Regions from separate parts of the Nocardioides sp. Kera G14 genome, predicted to be linked through region 4. Evidence: riboswitches for the same ligand, from Rfam matches in the RefSeq annotation. Region 4 holds a riboswitch; each other region holds the start of a gene.
The links. Region 4 has a riboswitch for cobalamin ahead of LH076_RS06255 (ribonucleoside-diphosphate reductase subunit alpha). Riboswitches for the same ligand answer to the same signal wherever they lie in the genome.

Region 1 (4,432 bases), 170 kb from region 4:
GAGCAGGGCCGGCTCCGACGGGCCGGCGGCGCGGTCGACCAATGCGGCCACGATCTCGGCCTCGACCGCCAGCACGTGCGGCGAGGTGAGTGTCCGGATGTGCTCGGGCACACCCGACGTCCTCAGCAGCGGGACGCACAAGGAGACCGCGCGGGCGGTGACGTCCTCAGCCAGCTCGATCCGCACCGCCCCGTCAACGACTAGCCCGGTGGCGGCGATCCATTCCTCGACACCCCCGCGGATGTCGGCCGGATTCCATGCCGACCGTGCCGCACCGAGCCGGGAGATCACCAGCTCCGCCGCACCATCGCGGTCCAGCGCCGCAACCGACGGACCGGCGGGTGCCAGCGGGAGACCGATCTGAGCGGGGTCGCGGTATCCCAGGTCGTGGAGCACGTGGTTCCAGGCCGACACCATGGCCGCACCATCGACCGGAAGGTCCTGTTCGGAGGTCCGTGGCTTGTCGGGGCGGGCGTCCGCCCAGGCGTGACGGTCCCAGGTCTGACGCAGCCTCGGGCCGGGCTCCTCGCCCGGATGAGCGGCCCGCCACTCGGCCTCGTAGCGGGCGATGTTGCGGCCGATCTGCGCCGCACGCGCGGAGAATCTGCCAACGTACGGCGTCAACTCGGTCAACTCGCCATCAGCCGAGTCCATCGTGAAGCCGTGCGCCGCGAGTGCGGCCCGGAACTCGGGATCGGTGGCGACCGCGGCGTGCCCGATGCCGTTGATCGCCGCGACCATGTCGCGGAACCCGACCGAGTGCAGGCCGCGCCACTTCCCCTCGGCGAACACCCGCGCATTGATCTGAAGATGGAGGTGCCGGTGCGGATCACCCGCACGCGAGGTGTAGTGCCGGATCACCGCCGCCTCGACCTGCGTCACCGGGACCTGCACCTGCCCGCCCCGGGGGCCAACGCGGGTCGTCGCATGCTCGGCCGTCCACGCGATGATCTGCTCCGCCGCCCGGCCCTGCGCCGCATCCAGCGCCGCCGAGATCTCCGGATGCAACGCCGCGGCCAGCGACCACGTCTTCGGGCCGTTGACGGTGACCTCGACGAACCGCAACGCGTTCGCGTCCTCCCGCACCCGCCCCTTCGGCAGCCCGGACTCGACGTCGATCCCGGCGACCCACCGCTCATAGCCACCGGCGTCGAGGTCGCCGGCGTTCCGGGGCGCTGAGCCGGGCTCGGCGACGTAGCGGATCGCCAGCCCGCTGCCCTCGGCCAGGTAGTAGTCATCAGCACGGGAATGGTCGGACTCGACGTAGGCGCGCGCTGCCTTCGCTGAGCCCCGATAGAACTTGACCCCGCCATGCATCCCGACCACCCCGAGCGGTCCCCTTGGCGCCGTCGCAGAAGCTGACTACGAGAGCCAACAACAATCAACGACTGTCCCGAAAATGACTCGTGGGCCGCCCCGTCGGGCGACCCATCTACGAACCTTCGTAGCATGCGTGCCGAGCTCTGAACAAGGGTGTGAGCTGCGTGTCGCAGGATGTCTGACCTGCGGAAACAGGGATGTCGACGGCAGTGGTTGGTTGCCGTTGAACAGTCGGGAAGCGGGCGGTCGAGGTGGGTCGTCAGTGGCCGAGGCTGGCGACCACGCCGATCACGATGATCGCCGGCGGGCGGATCCCCTCCGCCTCGATCGCCTTGCCGAGGTGACCGAGGGTTGTGCGGACGACGCGCTCGGTCGGAAGCGATCCGTCCGCGACGACCGCGGCGGGCAGATCGGTCGAGCGGCCGCCGGCGACGAGGGCCTCGGCGATCGCGACGGCATTCTCCACCGCCATCAGGAGGACGACGGTGCCGCGCATCCGCGCGACGGCGGACCAGTCGACGAGGCTGTCTGGATGGCCGGGTGGGATGTGGCCGGAGATGACGGTGAACTCGTGGACGACACCACGATGGGTGACGGGGATGCCGGCGAGCGCTGGCACGGCGATCGACGAGGACAGGCCGGGGATCACGCGGACGGGAACGCCGGCCTCCTGGAGTGCGAGGACTTCTTCGAAGCCGCGGCCGAAGACGTAGTTGTCGCCGCCCTTGAGCCGCACCACACGTTTGCCCTGATGCGCACGGTCGATCAGGAGACCGTTGATGTCCTCCTGGGCGGTGAACCGGCTACGGGGCACCTTCGCAACGTCGATCAGCTCGACGGTCGGCGGCAGGTCCGCCAGCAGCTCTCGCGGCGCGAGCCGGTCGGTGATGACGACGTCCGCGGCGAGGAGCGCTTTGAGACCCGCAACCGTGATGAGGTCGGCGTCTCCGGGGCCGCCGCCGACGAGCGTCACGCCGACGAAGTCGGCAGGTTCGAGAGTGAAGGTGGCGCCGGGCATGGCTTCATTGTCCAAGCCAGGCGACCCCTCCGTCGATTCGGGCCACCGCACCGTTGGGCACCTCGACCCAGTCGGCCTCGTGTGGCTTGACTCCGTTCAGGTGAGCGATCGCAGCGCGGATCGCGTCCCCATGCGAGACCACAACCGTGACGCCGTGGGAGCCGAGGTCAGCGAGAGCAGCGGCCATCCGGTCGTAGACATCCATCAGCGATTCCCCGCCCGCGATCGGCAGCGTCGGGTCGCTCCAGTCGAACGCCTCGGCCGCAGACCAGGTCTCGTCGTACCCGCGTCCCTCCAGATCGCCGAGTCCCTGCTCGCGGAGGCGTACGTCGTGGGCGATAACGCCTCCGAGCTGTGCAGCGACGATCTCGGCCGTCTCCACGGCACGGACCAGGTCGCTAGTCACGATGAGCTTCACCGACCCGCCTTCGGCTACAAGATCGTCGGCGATCAGCCGGGCCGCCGACTCGGCCTGCTCCCTGCCGAGTTCGGTGAGCCTCGGGTGGGGCGTCTGTCCCTGCGTCAGGCGCAGGACGTTCCACTCCGACTGCCCGTGGCGGACGAGGTAGACCGGGTGCGTCATGGCGCGCATTCTCCCGTACGCTGGCCCCATTCCCGCGAGGCAGGAACCCGGTTCGACTCCGGGGCGGTTCCGCCACTGTGATGTCTCCCCTCAGTCCGAGGGAGACGAAGCCAGACACTCCGCGTGGGTCTATCCGACCGATCGACGGGGCGAGAACCCCGGAGGAGGAGCGCGCCGTGCGCATCGCCCTGTTGTCCACGTCCGACACCGACCTGCTGTCCGCACGCGCGAGCGAGGCCGACTTTGTCTGGGCCAACCCGAGCCGGGCCAGCGACGCGGACCTGGCCGCCGCCACCGCGAACGCCGACCTGGTCGTCGTACGTCTCCTCGGGTCGCCGCACGACCTCTGGTCCGGTCTTTCAGCGGTGCGTGAGGACGGGACACCACTGGTGATCCTCGGCGGCGAGCAGCAGCCGAGCGCGGAGCTGATGGAGCTGTCGACCGTGCCGATGGGCGTGGCGGCCGAGGCGCATCGCTACCTCGCCGAGGGCGGCCCCGCCAACCTGACCCAGCTCCACGCCTTCCTTTCCGACACGGTCCTGCTCACCGGTGAGGGCTTCGAGCCCCCGGCCACGATCCCGACATGGGGGTACGCCGACCGCCCGACCGCCAGCGACGCGGCCCTCCCGCGAGTCGGCGTCCTCTATTACCGCGCACATCAGGCCAGCGGGAACACCGACTTCGCCCACGCCCTCGCCGATGCGATCGACGCGACAGGTCATGCCGTCGGCGTACCGATCTTCGCTGGGTCTCTCCGGTCGGCGCCCGACGACCTCTACGAGGCACTCGGCGCTCTCGACGCACTCGTCGTCACCGTGCTGGCCGCCGGCGGCTCGGTGCCGGCCACGGCGAGCGCCGGCGGGGACGACGAGGCGTGGGACGTCGAGCGCATGGCTGCCCTCGACATCCCCGTGCTTCAGGGGCTGTGCCTGACGAACAGCCGCGCCGAGTGGGAGGCCTCCGACGACGGGGTCAGCCCGTTGGACTACGCCAGCCAGATCGCGATCCCCGAGTTCGACGGCCGGATCAGCGCAGGCCCGTTCTCGTTCAAGGAGATCGACGACCAGGGTCTGCCGCACTACGTCGCCGACCCCGAGCGGGCGGGCCGCGTCGCGCGCCTGGCGGCCAACCACGCCCGGCTCCGGCGTACCGCCAACGCCGAGAAGCGACTCGCGCTCGTCCTCTCGGCCTACCCCACCAAGCACGCCCGGATCGGCAACGCGGTCGGTCTCGACACGCCCGTCTCCGCGATCCGGCTGCTGCGCCGACTGCGCGACGCCGGCTACGACCTCGGCACCGACACTGCGTCCACTCCCAGCGTGGTGCTGCCGCTGCTCGATCTCGACGACGACACCGAGGCCGGCGATGCCCTCATCCACGCCCTGATCGCCGCCGGCGGGCAGGACGAGGAGTGGCTGACCTCGGCACAGCTCACCGACGCCCACGTCCGCATCTCGAAGGCGGAGTACGACGCGTGGAGGGCCGACCTTCCCGAAGACCTGCGCGAGACG
Region 2 (4,432 bases), 150 kb from region 4:
CGGCGATGCGCAGTGCGGCCATCAGGCCGGTGGCGACGGTGGTCTTGCCCTGTCCCGTCGAGGGGGCAGCGACGACGAGGCGGGGCAGGCTCACCATTCGATGCCCGCCTGGCCCTTCTGCCCACGGTCCATCTGGTGCTTGACCTTCGCCATCTCGGTGACCAGATCAGCCGCCTCGACCAGCGCCGGGTTGGCGCGGCGCCCGGTCACGACGACGAACTGGCGGCCGGGGCGGTCGCGAAGCGTCGAGACCACGTCGTCGACGTCGACCCAGCCCCACTCCATCGGATAGGTGAACTCGTCCAGGACGTAGAGGTCGTGTCGCTCCTCAGCGATCCGGCGCTTCACCTCCGCCCAGCCCTCCGCAGCATCGCGAGCGTGGTCCTCGGCATCCCCGGCCTTGCGCGACCACGACCAGCCCGAGCCCATCTTGTGCCACTCGACCGGGCCGCCCTCGCCGGTCTCCTCGTGGAGCTGACCCAGCCGCTCCAGAACCGCCTGCTCACCGATCCGCCACTTGGCCGACTTCACGAACTGGAAGACCCCGATGTCCCATCCCTGGTTCCAGGCACGGATCGCCATCCCGAAGGCGGCACTCGACTTTCCCTTGCCATCACCGGTGTTGACCATCAGTAGTGGGAGTCTGCGGCGCTGCGCGGTGGTGAGTCCGTCCTCGGGTACGACGATGGGCTGTCCCTGCGGCATCAGGCGGCTCCCTTCACGGCGACGGTGAGCGCCTGTGCGCTGACCTCGGAGACGGGCAGGTGCTCGGCTCGCAGATGCACAGCGAGCCTGCGGGCGAGGCCGAGACGCAGCGGCCCACGCTCGCCGTCGACCACGATCGTCGTGACGCCGAGCCCGGCGAGGTGGTCGGCCGCCTGAAGTGAGCGCGTGACCGCGTCCTTCCCGCCGGTGGCCCGGCCGTCGGTGACGACGACGAGCAAGGGCCGGAGCCGGGAGTCGCGGAGGCGCTCCCGCTGGAGCACGCGGGCAGCCTCCAGCAGGCCTTCCGCCAGGGGTGTCCGGCCGCCGGCGGGAAGTTCCTCGAGTCTCGTCGCCGCGACCTCGACGCTGTGGGTCGGTGGCAGCGCGAGAATGGCGTCGTGGCCTCGGAAGGTGATCAGCCCGACCTTGTCGCGCCGACGGTAGGCGTCGAGCAGCAGCGAGAGCACGGCGGTCTTGACCTGGGTCATCCGCTTGCGTGCGGCCATCGACCCGGACGCGTCGACGCAGAAGAGCACGAGGTTCGCTTCGCGGCCCTCGCGCACGGCGACGCGCAGGTCCTCCCCACGAACATCCACCCGCCCGCCGTCGCCGCGACGCCCGCGGGTGGGCTGCTTGCCTGCGGCGGCCTTGAGCGTCTCCACGAGGTCGAGCGAGCCGGAGTCGCCGGGCGTAGCACCGACGCGGCGGCCGGTCGTCGACAGCGCGCGGCTGCGCCGGCCGGCGACGCCCGCGCCGATGCCCTTCACCGCGAGCAGCTTGGGACGGTACGGCGTCGCCGCTGCGACCACAGACTCACTCCCGCCGGGTCCACTGGGTTCGCTGGAGCCGGCACTGGGACTCGGGGCCTGTGCGGGAGCATCCTGGCTGGGGCTGTCGGGGGCCGGCTCGGATTGCGACGGCCCGTCGTCTGGCTCGCCCGCACCCGTGTCATCGGCTCCGCTTGGCGGAGTCGGAAGCTCGTCGGGAGCGGGTCCCTCGGGCGGCTCGGGCGGCAGGTCCTCATCGCCGAGGATCTGGTCGAGCAGCTCCTCGTCCAGGCCGGGGGCGTCGAACGGGTTGCGGCGTCGGCGGTGCGGGAGCGCCAGCAGTGCTGCCTGACGGATGTCGGCCTTGGTCACCTCGTCGTGTCCGGCCCACGCGGCGTGTGCGACGGCGGTGCGGGCGGTGACGATGTCGGCCCGCAGTCCGTCGACCTCGAAGGCAGCGCAGACCTCGGCGATCTTGAGCAGCGCCGGCTCGGTGAGTTGGACCTTGCCGATCCGCTCCCGCGCTGACTCGATCCGCTCGGTGAGGGCGCGGTCCGCCCCGGCGTAGCGCGCGACGAAGGCCGCCGGGTCGGCGTCGTAGGCCATCCGTCGGCGTACGACCTCGGCGCGCAAGGCGGGTTCGCGCGGCGCCGCGACCTCCACCGTGAGACCGAAGCGGTCGAGGAGCTGCGGGCGGAGCTCGCCCTCCTCGGGATTCATCGTGCCGATCAGTACGAAGCGTGCGGCGTGCTCGACCGAGACCCCATCGCGCTCGACGCTCGCGCGGCCCATCGCCGCGGCGTCGAGAAGCAGGTCGACCAGGTGGTCGTGCAGAAGATTGACCTCGTCGACGTAGAGGATGCCGCGGTGGGCGCGGGCCAGCAGCCCGGGCTCGTACTCGACCTTGCCGTGCGAGAGCGCGCGCTCCAGGTGAAGAGATCCCAGGACGCGGTCCTCCGTCGCGCCGACAGGGAGTTCGACCAGGCGCACGGAACGGGTCGTGGTCTCCGCGCCTTCGCCGAACGGGCCGTCCGGCGAGGTCGCCGAGGCGTCGGCGGGGTCGATGGCGAAGCGATCCTGGGCGTAGACCTCGATCGGGGGCAACACTGCGGCGAGGGCGCGGACGGTAGTGGACTTCGCCGTGCCCTTCTCGCCCCGGACGAGCACGCCGCCGATCTCGGGCGCGATCGTGGTCAGGACCAGCGCCAGGCCCATGTCGTCGAGACCCGAGCCGTCGGGGGCGTCGGTCGCGCATCCGAGGACGGCTGAAAAGGGATAGTTCACCGGCATTGAGGCTCCCGCTCGATTCGACGGTCCGACGGGCCTGCCGGACTGTTCGGGCGCGAGGCCGGTCTTCGGACTTACCAGGTCCCCTCGCATGAAGGGCCTGGCTCACCGCAGCGGGCCTGTGCCGGAGTCTCACCGGCTTCCCAGATTCTCCCCGCCGACCGTCCCGACCGTTTCCGATCGTTGGGGCGTTGGGGCACCTCGCACCTGTTGGCGCTCACGATAGCGTCTGCTGCCATGGCCCCGGTTGTCGTGGTCGGCATCAGCGCCGACGATGCGCTCGCAGACCCGCGCATCCTGGAGGGTCCGGAGTCCGTCGTCGTCGGCGCCCCTCGACATCTTGAGCTGCTGCCGGACGTGCCCGGACAACGACGGCTGCCCCTTCCGTCGCCGCTGCGCGAGGGCCTGGTCGATCTGGTCACCGAGTACGCCGACCGCACGCTGATCGTCCTCGCCTCAGGCGACCCGCTCGTATCGGGGATTGGGTCCACCCTCATCGAGCTGCTCGGCCGCGACCGGGTGGTGGTCGTTCCGGCGGTCTCGTCTGTGGCGCTGGCGCGGGCTGCCGTGGGCTGGGCTGCGGAGTCGCACGCTGTGGTGAGCGTTGTCGGCCGGGATGTCTCCCTCGTACGCCGTGAGCTGGCGCCCGGTCGCCGGATCCTGGTCCTGTCCTCGGACGAACACACGCCCCGCGCTCTCGCTGACCTGCTCGGCGAGGCCGGCTACGACGACAGCGAGTTCGTCGTTCTCGGCGACCTTGGGAACCCCACGAAGGGCAGCAGCCACTACTTCGACAAGGCAGCGATCGTGAGCGCGAAGGACTTCGACTTCGCCCGGCTCAACATCGTCGCGATCACCTGCGCCGGACCGCCCCTCGGTGGTTGGGTGGCCGGCTTGCCCGATGACCTCTTCGAGAACGACGGACAGCTCACCAAGCGCGACCTGCGGGCCTCGGCGCTCGCGCGCCTCGCGCCGGTGCCGGGCGAGCGCCTCTGGGACGTCGGCGCCGGTGCCGGGTCGGTCGGGATCGAATGGATGCGCGCCCACCCGACCTGCCTGGCGATCGCGATCGAGGCGAACACCGAGCGGGCCGAGCGCATCGCGCGCAACGCCCGATCCCTCGGCGTCCCCGGCCTTGAGATCGTCCACGCACCTGCGCCCGAAGCACTGAAGGACCTGCCGACGCCCGATGCGATCTTCGTCGGGGGCGGTGCCACCGTCCCGGGCGTCATCGAGTACTGCCTCGACGTACTCCCTCGCGGCGGTCGGATCGTCGTCCACGGTGTCACCTTGGAGACCGAGCATCTGCTGGCCGATGTCTACCGGCAGCACGGCGGCGAACTGACCCGGCTCAGCGTCGAGACGGCCGCGCCGATCGGGTCCTTCACCGGCTGGACACCGGCGCGCACCGTGACCCAGTGGGCCTATTGGCGGTAGCGCTCCTCGTGCACGACGCCGTCCAGTGGTGAGCGGTGGCGCCAGCCGTACCGCTCCAGGTCCGGCTCGTCGGGCAACTCGGAGATCGGCCCGATGCACAGCCAGGCCACCGGCCGAATGTGCTCGGGGAAGCCGACGAGGTCACGGAGGAACTCCTCGCGGTAGAAGCTCACCCAGCCCACACCCAAGCCCTCGGCGGTGGCCGCGAGCCACAGGTTCTGGATCGCGCAGACGAC
Region 3 (4,432 bases), 140 kb from region 4:
TGATCGCCCCGTCGGTGTCGGCCAGCCGCCGGGCCAGCTCGGGCTCGGGCAGCGTGCCCGGCAGGACCGTGAGCACATCGGTCTGGCGGACCAGCGCCTCCCCGATGGTCGCGGTCGCGGCGGCGAATGCCGGGACGCCGGGCACGACCGACGTCTCGTAGGTCTCCTTGAAGCGATCGTGCAGATACATCGAGGATCCGTAGAAGAGCGGGTCACCCTCGGCCAGCAGGACGACGTCCCGGCCCTCGTCGAGATGCACCGAGAGTCGCTGCGCGCAGTCTTCGTAGAAGTCCGCCATCGCGCCGACGTAGCCGCCGGGGTGATCGGTCGATCCGGTCGTGACCGGATAGCGCAGCTCCTCCTCGATCGTCCCCTCGGCGACGACGGCGTCGGCGATCCTGCGGGCATGGGACTGCTTCTTCACGCCAGCGTGGTAGGCGACGACTGCGGCGTCTCCGATGATGCGGGCGGCCTTCAGGGTCAGCAGCTCCGGGTCGCCGGGACCCACCCCGACGACAGTAAAGCGTCCTGTCTGCGGCGTGCTCATTCCTTCTCCTGGGCCAGAGCGTTGAGCGCCGAGGAGGTCATTGCGGAGCCCCCGCGGCGACCGCGCACCGTGACGAAGGGGATCTCGATCCCGTGTTCGCCGTGGAAGTCGATGAGCGCCTGCTTGGACTCGGCAGCCCCGATGAAGCCCACCGGGCAGCCGACGATCGCGGCCGGGCGGGGCGCGCCGTCGAGGATCATCTCCAGCAGATGGAACAGCGCAGTGGGCGCGTTGCCGATGGCAACCACGGCACCGTCAAGGCACGGCTCCCAGAGCGAGACCGCCGCAGCAGTCCGGGTCGTGGACCACGTGCGAGCCAACTCGGGCACGCGCTCGTCGTTGAGCAGACAGAGCACGTCGTTGTCCTGCGGCAGCCGACTGCGGGTGACTCCGGTCGCGACCATCGTGGCGTCGCAGAGGATCGGCGCACCCGCCTCCAGCGCCGCACGCGCGGACGAGACCAGCCCAGAGTGAATGACGAGGTCGGCGGCGAGATCGACCTGACCGCTGCCATGGATCATGCGGACCGCCAGCTTCTCGGCATCGGTCGGCACTCCGCTCAGGTCCGCCTCGCGGCGGATGGTGGCGAAGGAGTCGACATAGATGTCGGGGCCGGCGTCGACGTACTCATAGCGGCGCGTGGGTCGCTGGGTCATGGCGTTTCCTTCGAAGGGTTCGGGATGAGTACGCCGCGCCACGGCGTAACGATGAGATGGCCGGCGCGCGTGGCGATCTCGTCGATCGCTGCTCTGTCGAGCCCGGACTCGGTGACCTCGACGTGGCGTCCGCCCGGCACGTCGCCGTACGGCAGCGGACCTGCCGCCGACGGGACTCGGAGATCGGCTGGGGCCACGTCGCTCAGTGGCTCATCGAGCTCAGCCACGTGCCACGGTGCCGCCGGACCACTGCCACGGCGGACGACGAACTCGTGGGCGAGCGCCGCGAGCCGCTCAGGCGCGTGGGCGACAGGAACGATGTCTCCCCAACCGACGCCGACGCGGAGTTGCACGGTGCTCTCATCGAGGGCGACCAGTCCGAGGTCGCATTCGCGGTCGATCAGATCACCGCGACCATCGTCGAGCACGAACAGGAAGCGACCCGGCAGCGTGGCGAGCGACGCGTCGGCGCAGAGGAGTCGATCCAGCTCGGCAGAACTCGACCGAAGGTCGACACGCCCGCCGGCGAGGCCAGTCTGGGGCGAGACCATCACGTTGCGCACCAGCTCATGGGTGCGAGCGGGCAGCAGGCCGGTCCCTTCCAGCGCCATCAGGGCCTCGTCCGTGAGGGAACCGTCGATGCCGGGGAAGGCACGCACCTGGAGGTTGGTCCGCGACGTGACATGCACGCGGCCATCGCCGTACGCCTCCGCGACTGCGACCAGTGCACGCATCTGCTCGGACGCGACTCGACCTCCGATGAGGCGCAGGCGCACGAGCATCCCGTCGGCTGCCTGCCACGGCCGCAGCGCACCGGGGCAGCGATCGCTGCGAGTGCGAGTTGTCGGCATCGGGCGGACCTGTCTGGCCAGGGATCCTGTCGCGGGATCCATCTATGACCTCGCGACGATTGCCGCCAGGGCCAGCAGGTCTTCGGACTCGGGATCAATCGGAACGGAACGCCTTCCCGGACCTCGCGGCCCAGTGGCTGCCTTGCGGCGTGCCCCGCCCGTCACCCTCACCGCTGCGCGTCAGTCCCGGACTCTCACCGGGTTCCCTGACCCCACGAGTGGAGTACAACTGGCCCGCACAGCGTACCTATCGCGGCCCTCAACGCGCTCCCCGCCTCGCACCCGGACCGCTGGTGTCGACGGCCCGGGACGGTCATCCGCTGCCGACACCACCACGCCAGCCAGTCCGCAAACAGTCCGCAAGATTCTCGGTTCTTGCCGATCTCCGCCAACGAGTGCCAACACCGAGTACGTCACGTTTCCCCAGGTCAGAGCCCTCTTTCGTCCCCAACCATCGCCAGCCAACGACTGTCGAAACGGCCGTTCTGTGTTCGAGCTCTACTACGACATCTGATCCCGCGTGGCTGATGGCCACTGACTAGGTGCCCGAAACGGCCTCTGACCTGTGAAGACACCTTCCAACGTCTTCTAGCGTCAGGGGTCGTTTTTCGTTGGTCTGCTCCAGTGCGGCCACGCGGCCCACGGAGACGATCCTGCGGAGCGACGAGCGATGGGCGCGACCGCAATGCGGCCGACGAGGCATCGCATCTGCTGTCACGGTGCCGGGGCAGTCCTGCCGCCAGCGAGACGTTCCCTGCCGGCGCTTCCTAAGGCGCCCAATGCTGGCGACTGATTTCCCGTCGTCAGAGGGCAGCGAACGGTGATTAGCTGACGCTGCCGATGGACCGGCCATCCCCCGGGCCCGTTCTCCCGCGGGGGCTGGCAAGCCTCTCGAAAGTCGCCCGAACTGTCGGATGGTCGGCGTACTGTCCAATCCGGCAGCGGGCCCCCGACCGGATGAGCTCCGCCCAGACGGGAGGCGGTGAGATGGCACCGGACGCCACCGGCACAGACGCATTCCTCGACGTGCCCACCGACCGGCAGCGACTTGACCTGTACCGGTACGTGACCGCGGACAACGCGCGGGAGTACATGGCTCTGATGCGCCTGTTCACCGAGACCCTCCTGACCGACCTGTCCGCCGCCGAAGCCCACGAGCTGCTCGACCGGGACGGCATCATCCTCGACGTCGACGAAGTCGAGACGCGCTGCCGTCAGCTGGTCGCCTGGGGCAACCTCGTCCCCTCCATGCGAGACGCCCGCGTCGCCACCGTCACCGAATGGCTCCGCTCCCGCTCGCGCTACCAGGTCACCAAGCTCGGCGGACGAGTCCAACGGGACGTAGACGCGATCCTGCGCGCCAGCGACGGCGCCCGCGAAGTAGCCCGCGAGCTCCTCGGCGGCACCGTACAGACCCTCCAGAGGATCCTCGACAACCTCACCGGAGCCGGTGACGTCGACGCGCTCGCCGCCGACGTCACCACAGTGTTCAGCAACCAGCGGCTCTTCTCCGACTCCGCGGCCGACTTCTACGCCTACGTCCAAGGACGCCTCTCCCGTTACGACCTCGGCCTTCCCGAGTATCGGGCGTTCAAGGAGATGCTGCTCGACTACGTCGACCTTCTCACCGCCGACGTCACCCGCCACGCCCCCGCCATTGCTTCGCTCCTGGAGCACGTCGAACCGCACCTGCCCGACCTCATCGCCACCCTCGACGCCCTGCCCCGGCTCATCGATCCCGAGGGGAACCCAGCCGAACGATCGCCCGGCCGCAGTCGCTCCGACTGGGACGACCTGACCGCCTGGTACACCGGCCGACGCGGACGCTCCGGCCCCGACCAGCTGCGCAACGCAGCCGAACAGGCCCTCGGGCAGCTCATCGCGAACGCGAAGCGGATGCTGTCCGCACCTGGCACCGGTGTGTCTCGCCGCGCCGACCTGCTCCGCCTAGCCGGCTGGTTCGACGGCACCGACACCGCTGGCTGCAAGCGGCTGTTCGACGCAGCGTTCGGCGCCTACCCGTCACGGCACCTCCTCCTCGGACCTGAGGAGGATGACGGCCGTGCTGGACCGACCACCTCATGGTGGGACACCGAACCGGTCGACGTGCCCCTGTCGCTGCGCGAACGAGGAGACCGGTCCGCCCGCGGCCGTTCCTCCCGTGTCCCCGACCCGGCCATGGACCGCGAGGCCCTGCTCGCCGAAGCCGCCGCCGAAGCTGCACGGAAGAAGGCCGCCGCCGCCGAGCTCGCCGCCACCGGCAACCTCCACGGCGCCCGCCTCACGCCCGTGGCCCGCGACCTGCTTCTGGAGCGGCTCGGCGACCTCCTCGCGATTCACCAGGACCTTGAGGAGACGATGACGTCGACCGACACCGA
Region 4 (4,432 bases):
TAGAACTGCACGTGCACCGCCTCCTCGAAGAGCTGCCGGGAGAGGTAGAGGCGGCCTTCGGGGGAGTTGACGTGCTGGTAGAGGTTGAGCACGAGGTTGTTCGCCACGATCGTGTCGCCGGTCGCGAAGAAGGCCACGAGGCGGGAGATCAGATGTCGCTCCGCCGGCGACATCCTGGCGAGATCCTTGAGATCGGTATGCAGGTCGATCTCCTCGACCGTCCAGGTGTTCTTGATCGCGTCCTTGAAGCGGTCGAAGAAGTGCGGGTAGCGCATCGGACGCAGCGTGAGGTCCATGCCGGGGTCGAGAAGGTTCATTCGCAGGCCTCACAGTGCTCGGGGTTCTCCAGGGAGCAGGCCACGGCCTCAGCCGCCGTGACCGACACGGTCGCCTGCTGGATCCGCGTCGCAGGTCGCGAGCGCAGGTAGTACGTCGTCTTGAGCCCCTGCTGCCACGCGTAGCGGTACATCGAGGAGAGCTTCCCGATGGTCGGGCCGGCCATGAAGAGGTTGAGCGACTGGCTCTGGTCGAGGTACGGCGACCGCGCGGCCGCGAGATCGATCAGCGCCTTCTGCGGCAGCTCCCAGGCGGTGCGGTAGAGCAGCCGGAGGTCCTCCGGAATGGCGGAGATGCCCTGGATGGAGCCCTCGGCACGCTTGATCTGCTCGCGCACGTCCGCGGTCCAGAGGCCGCGCGTCTTGAGCTCGCGCACCAGCGTCGTGTTGATCTGGAGGAACTCACCCGACAGCGTCTCGCGCTTGAACAGGTTGGAGACCTGCGGCTCGATGCACTCGTAGCAACCGGCGATGGAGGCGATCGTGGCGGTGGGCGCGATCGCCAGCAGCAGCGAGTTGCGCAGCCCCGTCTCGGCCACCTTGTCGCGAAGAGCGGACCACCGGGCGGTCTGCGTCGGAGTCGTGTCCCAGAGGTCCGGCTGCAGCTGCCCCTTCGCCGCCCGGGTGTCGGCGTACGCGGGATGCGGACCGTGCTGGACGGCCAGCGACGCCGAGACCTCCAGCGCCGTCAGGTAGATCTCCTCCTGGATCCTGGTGGAGAGCTCGAGCGCCTCAGCCGAGTCGAACGACAGCCCGAGGGCGAAGAAGACGTCCTGCAGGCCCATCAGCCCCAGTCCGATGGGACGCCAGCGTGGGTTGGACGCAGCCGACTCCGCCGACGGGTAGTAGTTGATGTCGATCACCCGGTCGAGGAACGGCACCGCCGTCCGTACGGTGTCGCGCAGCTTCTCCCAGTCGAGCTCGCCGCTCGTCACATGCTGCGCAAGGTTGATCGACCCCAGGTTGCAGACGGCCGTCTCCGAGTCCGACGAGACCTCGATGATCTCGGTGCACAGGTTGGAGAGGTGGACGGTCGGATGGCCCGGCCCGACATGCTCGTCACTCGTCTGGTTGCAGGTGCGGTTGGACGCGTCCTTGAAGGTCATCCACCCGTTGCCCGTCTGGGCGAGCGTGCGCATCATCTTCGCGTAGAGGTCGCGCGCCCTCATCGTACGCACCACCTGCCCGGCGGCCTCCACCGCGCGGTAGCGGACGTCGAACGCCGGCCCCCACAGGTCCACGAGCTCCGGGGCGACGTCGGGGTCGATCAGCGACCAGTCCCCGTCCGCCTCCACGCGGCGCATGAACTCGTCGGGGATCCAGTTGGCGAGGTTGAGGTTGTGCGTACGCCGGGCGTCCTCACCCGTGTTCTCCCGCAGCTCGAGGAACTCCTCGATGTCCGGGTGCCACGACTCCAGGTACACACACGCGGCCCCCTTGCGTCGGCCGCCCTGGTTGACCGCCGCGACCGATGCGTCGAGCGTGTTGAGGAACGGCACGATGCCGTTGGAGGCGCCGTTGGTGCCGCGGATCAGCGCACCACGGCCCCGGACGCGGGAGAACGAGATGCCGATGCCGCCGGCGAACTTCGACAGCTTGGCGATCTGCGCATACCGGCTGTAGATCGAGTCGAGCTCGTCGCGCGGGGAGTCGACGAGGTAGCACGAGGACATCTGTGAGTGCCGCGTCCCGGAGTTGAAGAGTGTCGGCGACGACGGCGATCTTGGTGACGTCAACGGGCTCGCTGTCGCCGTTGCGTTTGCGGATTTCCACAGGTGCTCCCCTCGGAGTTGCTCGAGAGGAGACGACGGGACGGCCACCGCGAGGTGGCGCCTGGCGTCAGCCCACCCTCGAGGCCTCGGACCACCACGCCCGACGGGCGCGGTGCACTGTCAGGTATCGGACTCGCACGCCTCCCTTGCGGGGGAGCGCGCTCACCGTTGCGGGGCAGTCCCGGACTCTCACCGGATTCCCTGGTTCAGCTGCAGGAGCACCATATGTGGGATCGGATCCCAGACGTGGGACCAGATGTTGTGGCCCGCGTGTCGTCGGCGTGTCGCGCTCAGAGCACGAGCACGCGACCGGCAACGACGAGATGCACCTCGTCGCAGTGCTCGGCGACGCGCTGGTTGACCAGTCCCAGCAGGTCACGGAAGAGCCGTCCCGATCGGTACGTCGGCACGATGCCGAGTCCCACCTCGTTGGTCACCAGCACCGTCATCTCCGACCGTGCGTCCAGGGCGGCGACAGCGCGCGAGACCTCGGCCAGGACGGTGGAGGTGGCGACGTCAGCCGGGGCGTCCCACAACTCGTCCTCGTCGAGCAACGCGGTGAGCCAGGTGCCGAGGCAGTCGACGATCACGGGCCCGGCTGACGACAGCGAGCCTGCGAGGTCGCGGGTCTCGAGCGTCGTCCAGTGCTCCGGGCGTGCGTCACGGTGCTCGCGGACACGCGTGGCCCAGTCGGCATCGCTCTCGTCCTCGGGTGACGGGCCTGCGGCGACATAGGTCACCGGTGCGTCAGCGGGCAGGAGGGATTCGGCATGGCGGGACTTCCCCGAGCGGACACCGCCGGTGACCAAGACACGGGCAGCCTTCATCGGACTCCCTCCCGGGCAAGCGTGAGCAGGACGTCGACGTCGAGGTGAGCCTCGACCAGGTCGGCGCACACCACCGAGTTGGTGGACATGTTCTGTGCCTTGTACGGCGCCACCCGCACGCCCCGACGGGCGAAGGCGCGACAGAGACGGGTCGTGACGACCGACTTGCCGGCGTCCGACGTGGTGCCGGCGACGAGCAGCCCGCTCACGCGCCGGAGCCGGTCGAGCCGAGGTGCCACCGGTGCAGCAACCGGCAGTCGTCGTTGGCCCACCACTGCAGGTCGAGCCGGTCCATGCGGAAGGTCACCGGCAGATGATCCCGCATCCGTTCTTCGACGTCAGCACGCCTGACGCCGCCCGCGGGGTGGTCGAGGGTCAGGTGCGGCACAGGATCCGGGAAGGCGCCGCCGTACGGCAGGAAGTCGGGAAACGCGGCCGTCAGCGCAGCTGTGAGCTTGCGGAAGGGCTCGTCCGGCTCGGGCCGGAGATGAATGACGCCGCCCCGGAACTCGACCACCTCCTCGAGCACGATCTCGACGGGTTCGACCGTCGCCGCGAGGTCACCGACGACCTCGAGGTCCCGCTGCGTCGGCTCCGTGACCCACGGGGCGAGCACCGTGATGTGCGCATGCACGAAGTCGGGGTCCGTCGACACGAAGCTGGCGTCGTAGAACGCCGTCCGCTCCCGCACGACCGCATCGAGGACGGGCACCGGCACCGCGAGCACCGTGTGACCAGTCATGATCGCGCAGGCTACGGCACCGTGTAGTCCGCCGGAATCTGGCTACAGCCCGAATATGACCACGATCGAGCAGGGGCAGGTTGCCGTCGTCACGGGAGCGTCGAGCGGTATCGGACGGGCGCTGGCCGCGGAGCTGGTGACCCACGGATACGAGGTGGTCATCGCCGCCGATGAACCGGAGATCACCGCGGTGGCGGCCGAGCTCTCCGCCACCTACGCAGGCTCGACAGGGACCGCGCTGCCGGTCCAGGTCGACCTGGCCGAGTCCGAAGGCGTGACCCGCCTCTACGAGGCGGTGCGGAAGCGCGGTGTGCCGAAGGTGGCCATGCTCAACGTCGGCGTCGGTGTCGGCGGTCGCTTCGACCAGACCGAGCTCGTCGACGACCTGAGGCTGATCGACCTCAACGTCCGCTCGACCGTCCATCTCGCCAAGCTCGTCCTCCACGACATGGTCGCCGCCGGTGAGGGACGCATCCTGGTCACGTCCTCGATCGCGGCGGTGGCCCCGGGGCCCTACTACGCGACGTACGCCGCCTCGAAGGCGTTCGTCCACTCCTTCGCCGAGGGCATCCGCGAGGAGCTCAAGGACACCGGTGTCACCGTGACCTCACTGATGCCCGGCCCGACGGACACGGAGTTCTTCATCCGCGCCCACATGGAGGACACGCCGGTGGGCCAAGGCACGAAGGACGACCCCGCCGACGTGGCCAAGGACGGCTTCAAGGCGCTGATGGCGGGCAAGGCGTCGGTCGTCGC

Region 1: linked by a shared signal. The riboswitch ahead of cobN (cobaltochelatase subunit CobN) and the one ahead of LH076_RS06255 (ribonucleoside-diphosphate reductase subunit alpha) in region 4 are both predicted to bind cobalamin.
Region 2: linked by a shared signal. The riboswitch ahead of LH076_RS06970 (VWA domain-containing protein) and the one ahead of LH076_RS06255 (ribonucleoside-diphosphate reductase subunit alpha) in region 4 are both predicted to bind cobalamin.
Region 3: linked by a shared signal. The riboswitch ahead of LH076_RS06940 (nitrite reductase) and the one ahead of LH076_RS06255 (ribonucleoside-diphosphate reductase subunit alpha) in region 4 are both predicted to bind cobalamin.

What each region holds. Positions count from the first base shown of each region.
Region 1 covers NZ_CP085839.1:1,425,102-1,429,533, reverse strand. Annotated here, with positions in the region: gene mobF (MobF family relaxase) at 1-1,317, opposite strand, end outside; gene cobA (uroporphyrinogen-III C-methyltransferase) at 1,580-2,338, opposite strand; gene LH076_RS07045 (histidine phosphatase family protein) at 2,343-2,921, opposite strand; cobalamin riboswitch at 2,918-3,063, shown strand; gene cobN (cobaltochelatase subunit CobN) at 3,098-4,432, shown strand, end outside.
Region 2 covers NZ_CP085839.1:1,407,017-1,411,448, reverse strand. Annotated here, with positions in the region: gene LH076_RS06980 (cobyrinate a,c-diamide synthase) at 1-97, opposite strand, end outside; gene cobO (cob(I)yrinic acid a,c-diamide adenosyltransferase) at 91-705, opposite strand; gene LH076_RS06970 (VWA domain-containing protein) at 705-2,762, opposite strand; cobalamin riboswitch at 2,801-2,943, opposite strand; gene cbiE (precorrin-6y C5,15-methyltransferase (decarboxylating) subunit CbiE) at 2,997-4,196, shown strand; gene bluB (5,6-dimethylbenzimidazole synthase) at 4,184-4,432, opposite strand, start outside.
Region 3 covers NZ_CP085839.1:1,400,413-1,404,844, reverse strand. Annotated here, with positions in the region: gene cobJ (precorrin-3B C(17)-methyltransferase) at 1-547, opposite strand, end outside; gene LH076_RS06945 (precorrin-8X methylmutase) at 544-1,203, opposite strand; gene LH076_RS06940 (nitrite reductase) at 1,200-2,054, opposite strand; cobalamin riboswitch at 2,110-2,303, opposite strand; gene LH076_RS06935 (TIGR02677 family protein) at 3,012-4,432, shown strand, end outside.
Region 4 covers NZ_CP085839.1:1,258,206-1,262,637, forward strand. Annotated here, with positions in the region: gene LH076_RS06250 (ribonucleotide-diphosphate reductase subunit beta) at 1-317, opposite strand, end outside; gene LH076_RS06255 (ribonucleoside-diphosphate reductase subunit alpha) at 314-2,155, opposite strand; cobalamin riboswitch at 2,209-2,348, opposite strand; gene LH076_RS06260 (bifunctional adenosylcobinamide kinase/adenosylcobinamide-phosphate guanylyltransferase) at 2,398-2,934, opposite strand; partial or broken gene LH076_RS06265 (cobyric acid synthase CobQ) at 2,985-3,143, opposite strand; gene LH076_RS06270 (2'-5' RNA ligase family protein) at 3,140-3,676, opposite strand; gene LH076_RS06275 (SDR family NAD(P)-dependent oxidoreductase) at 3,732-4,432, shown strand, end outside.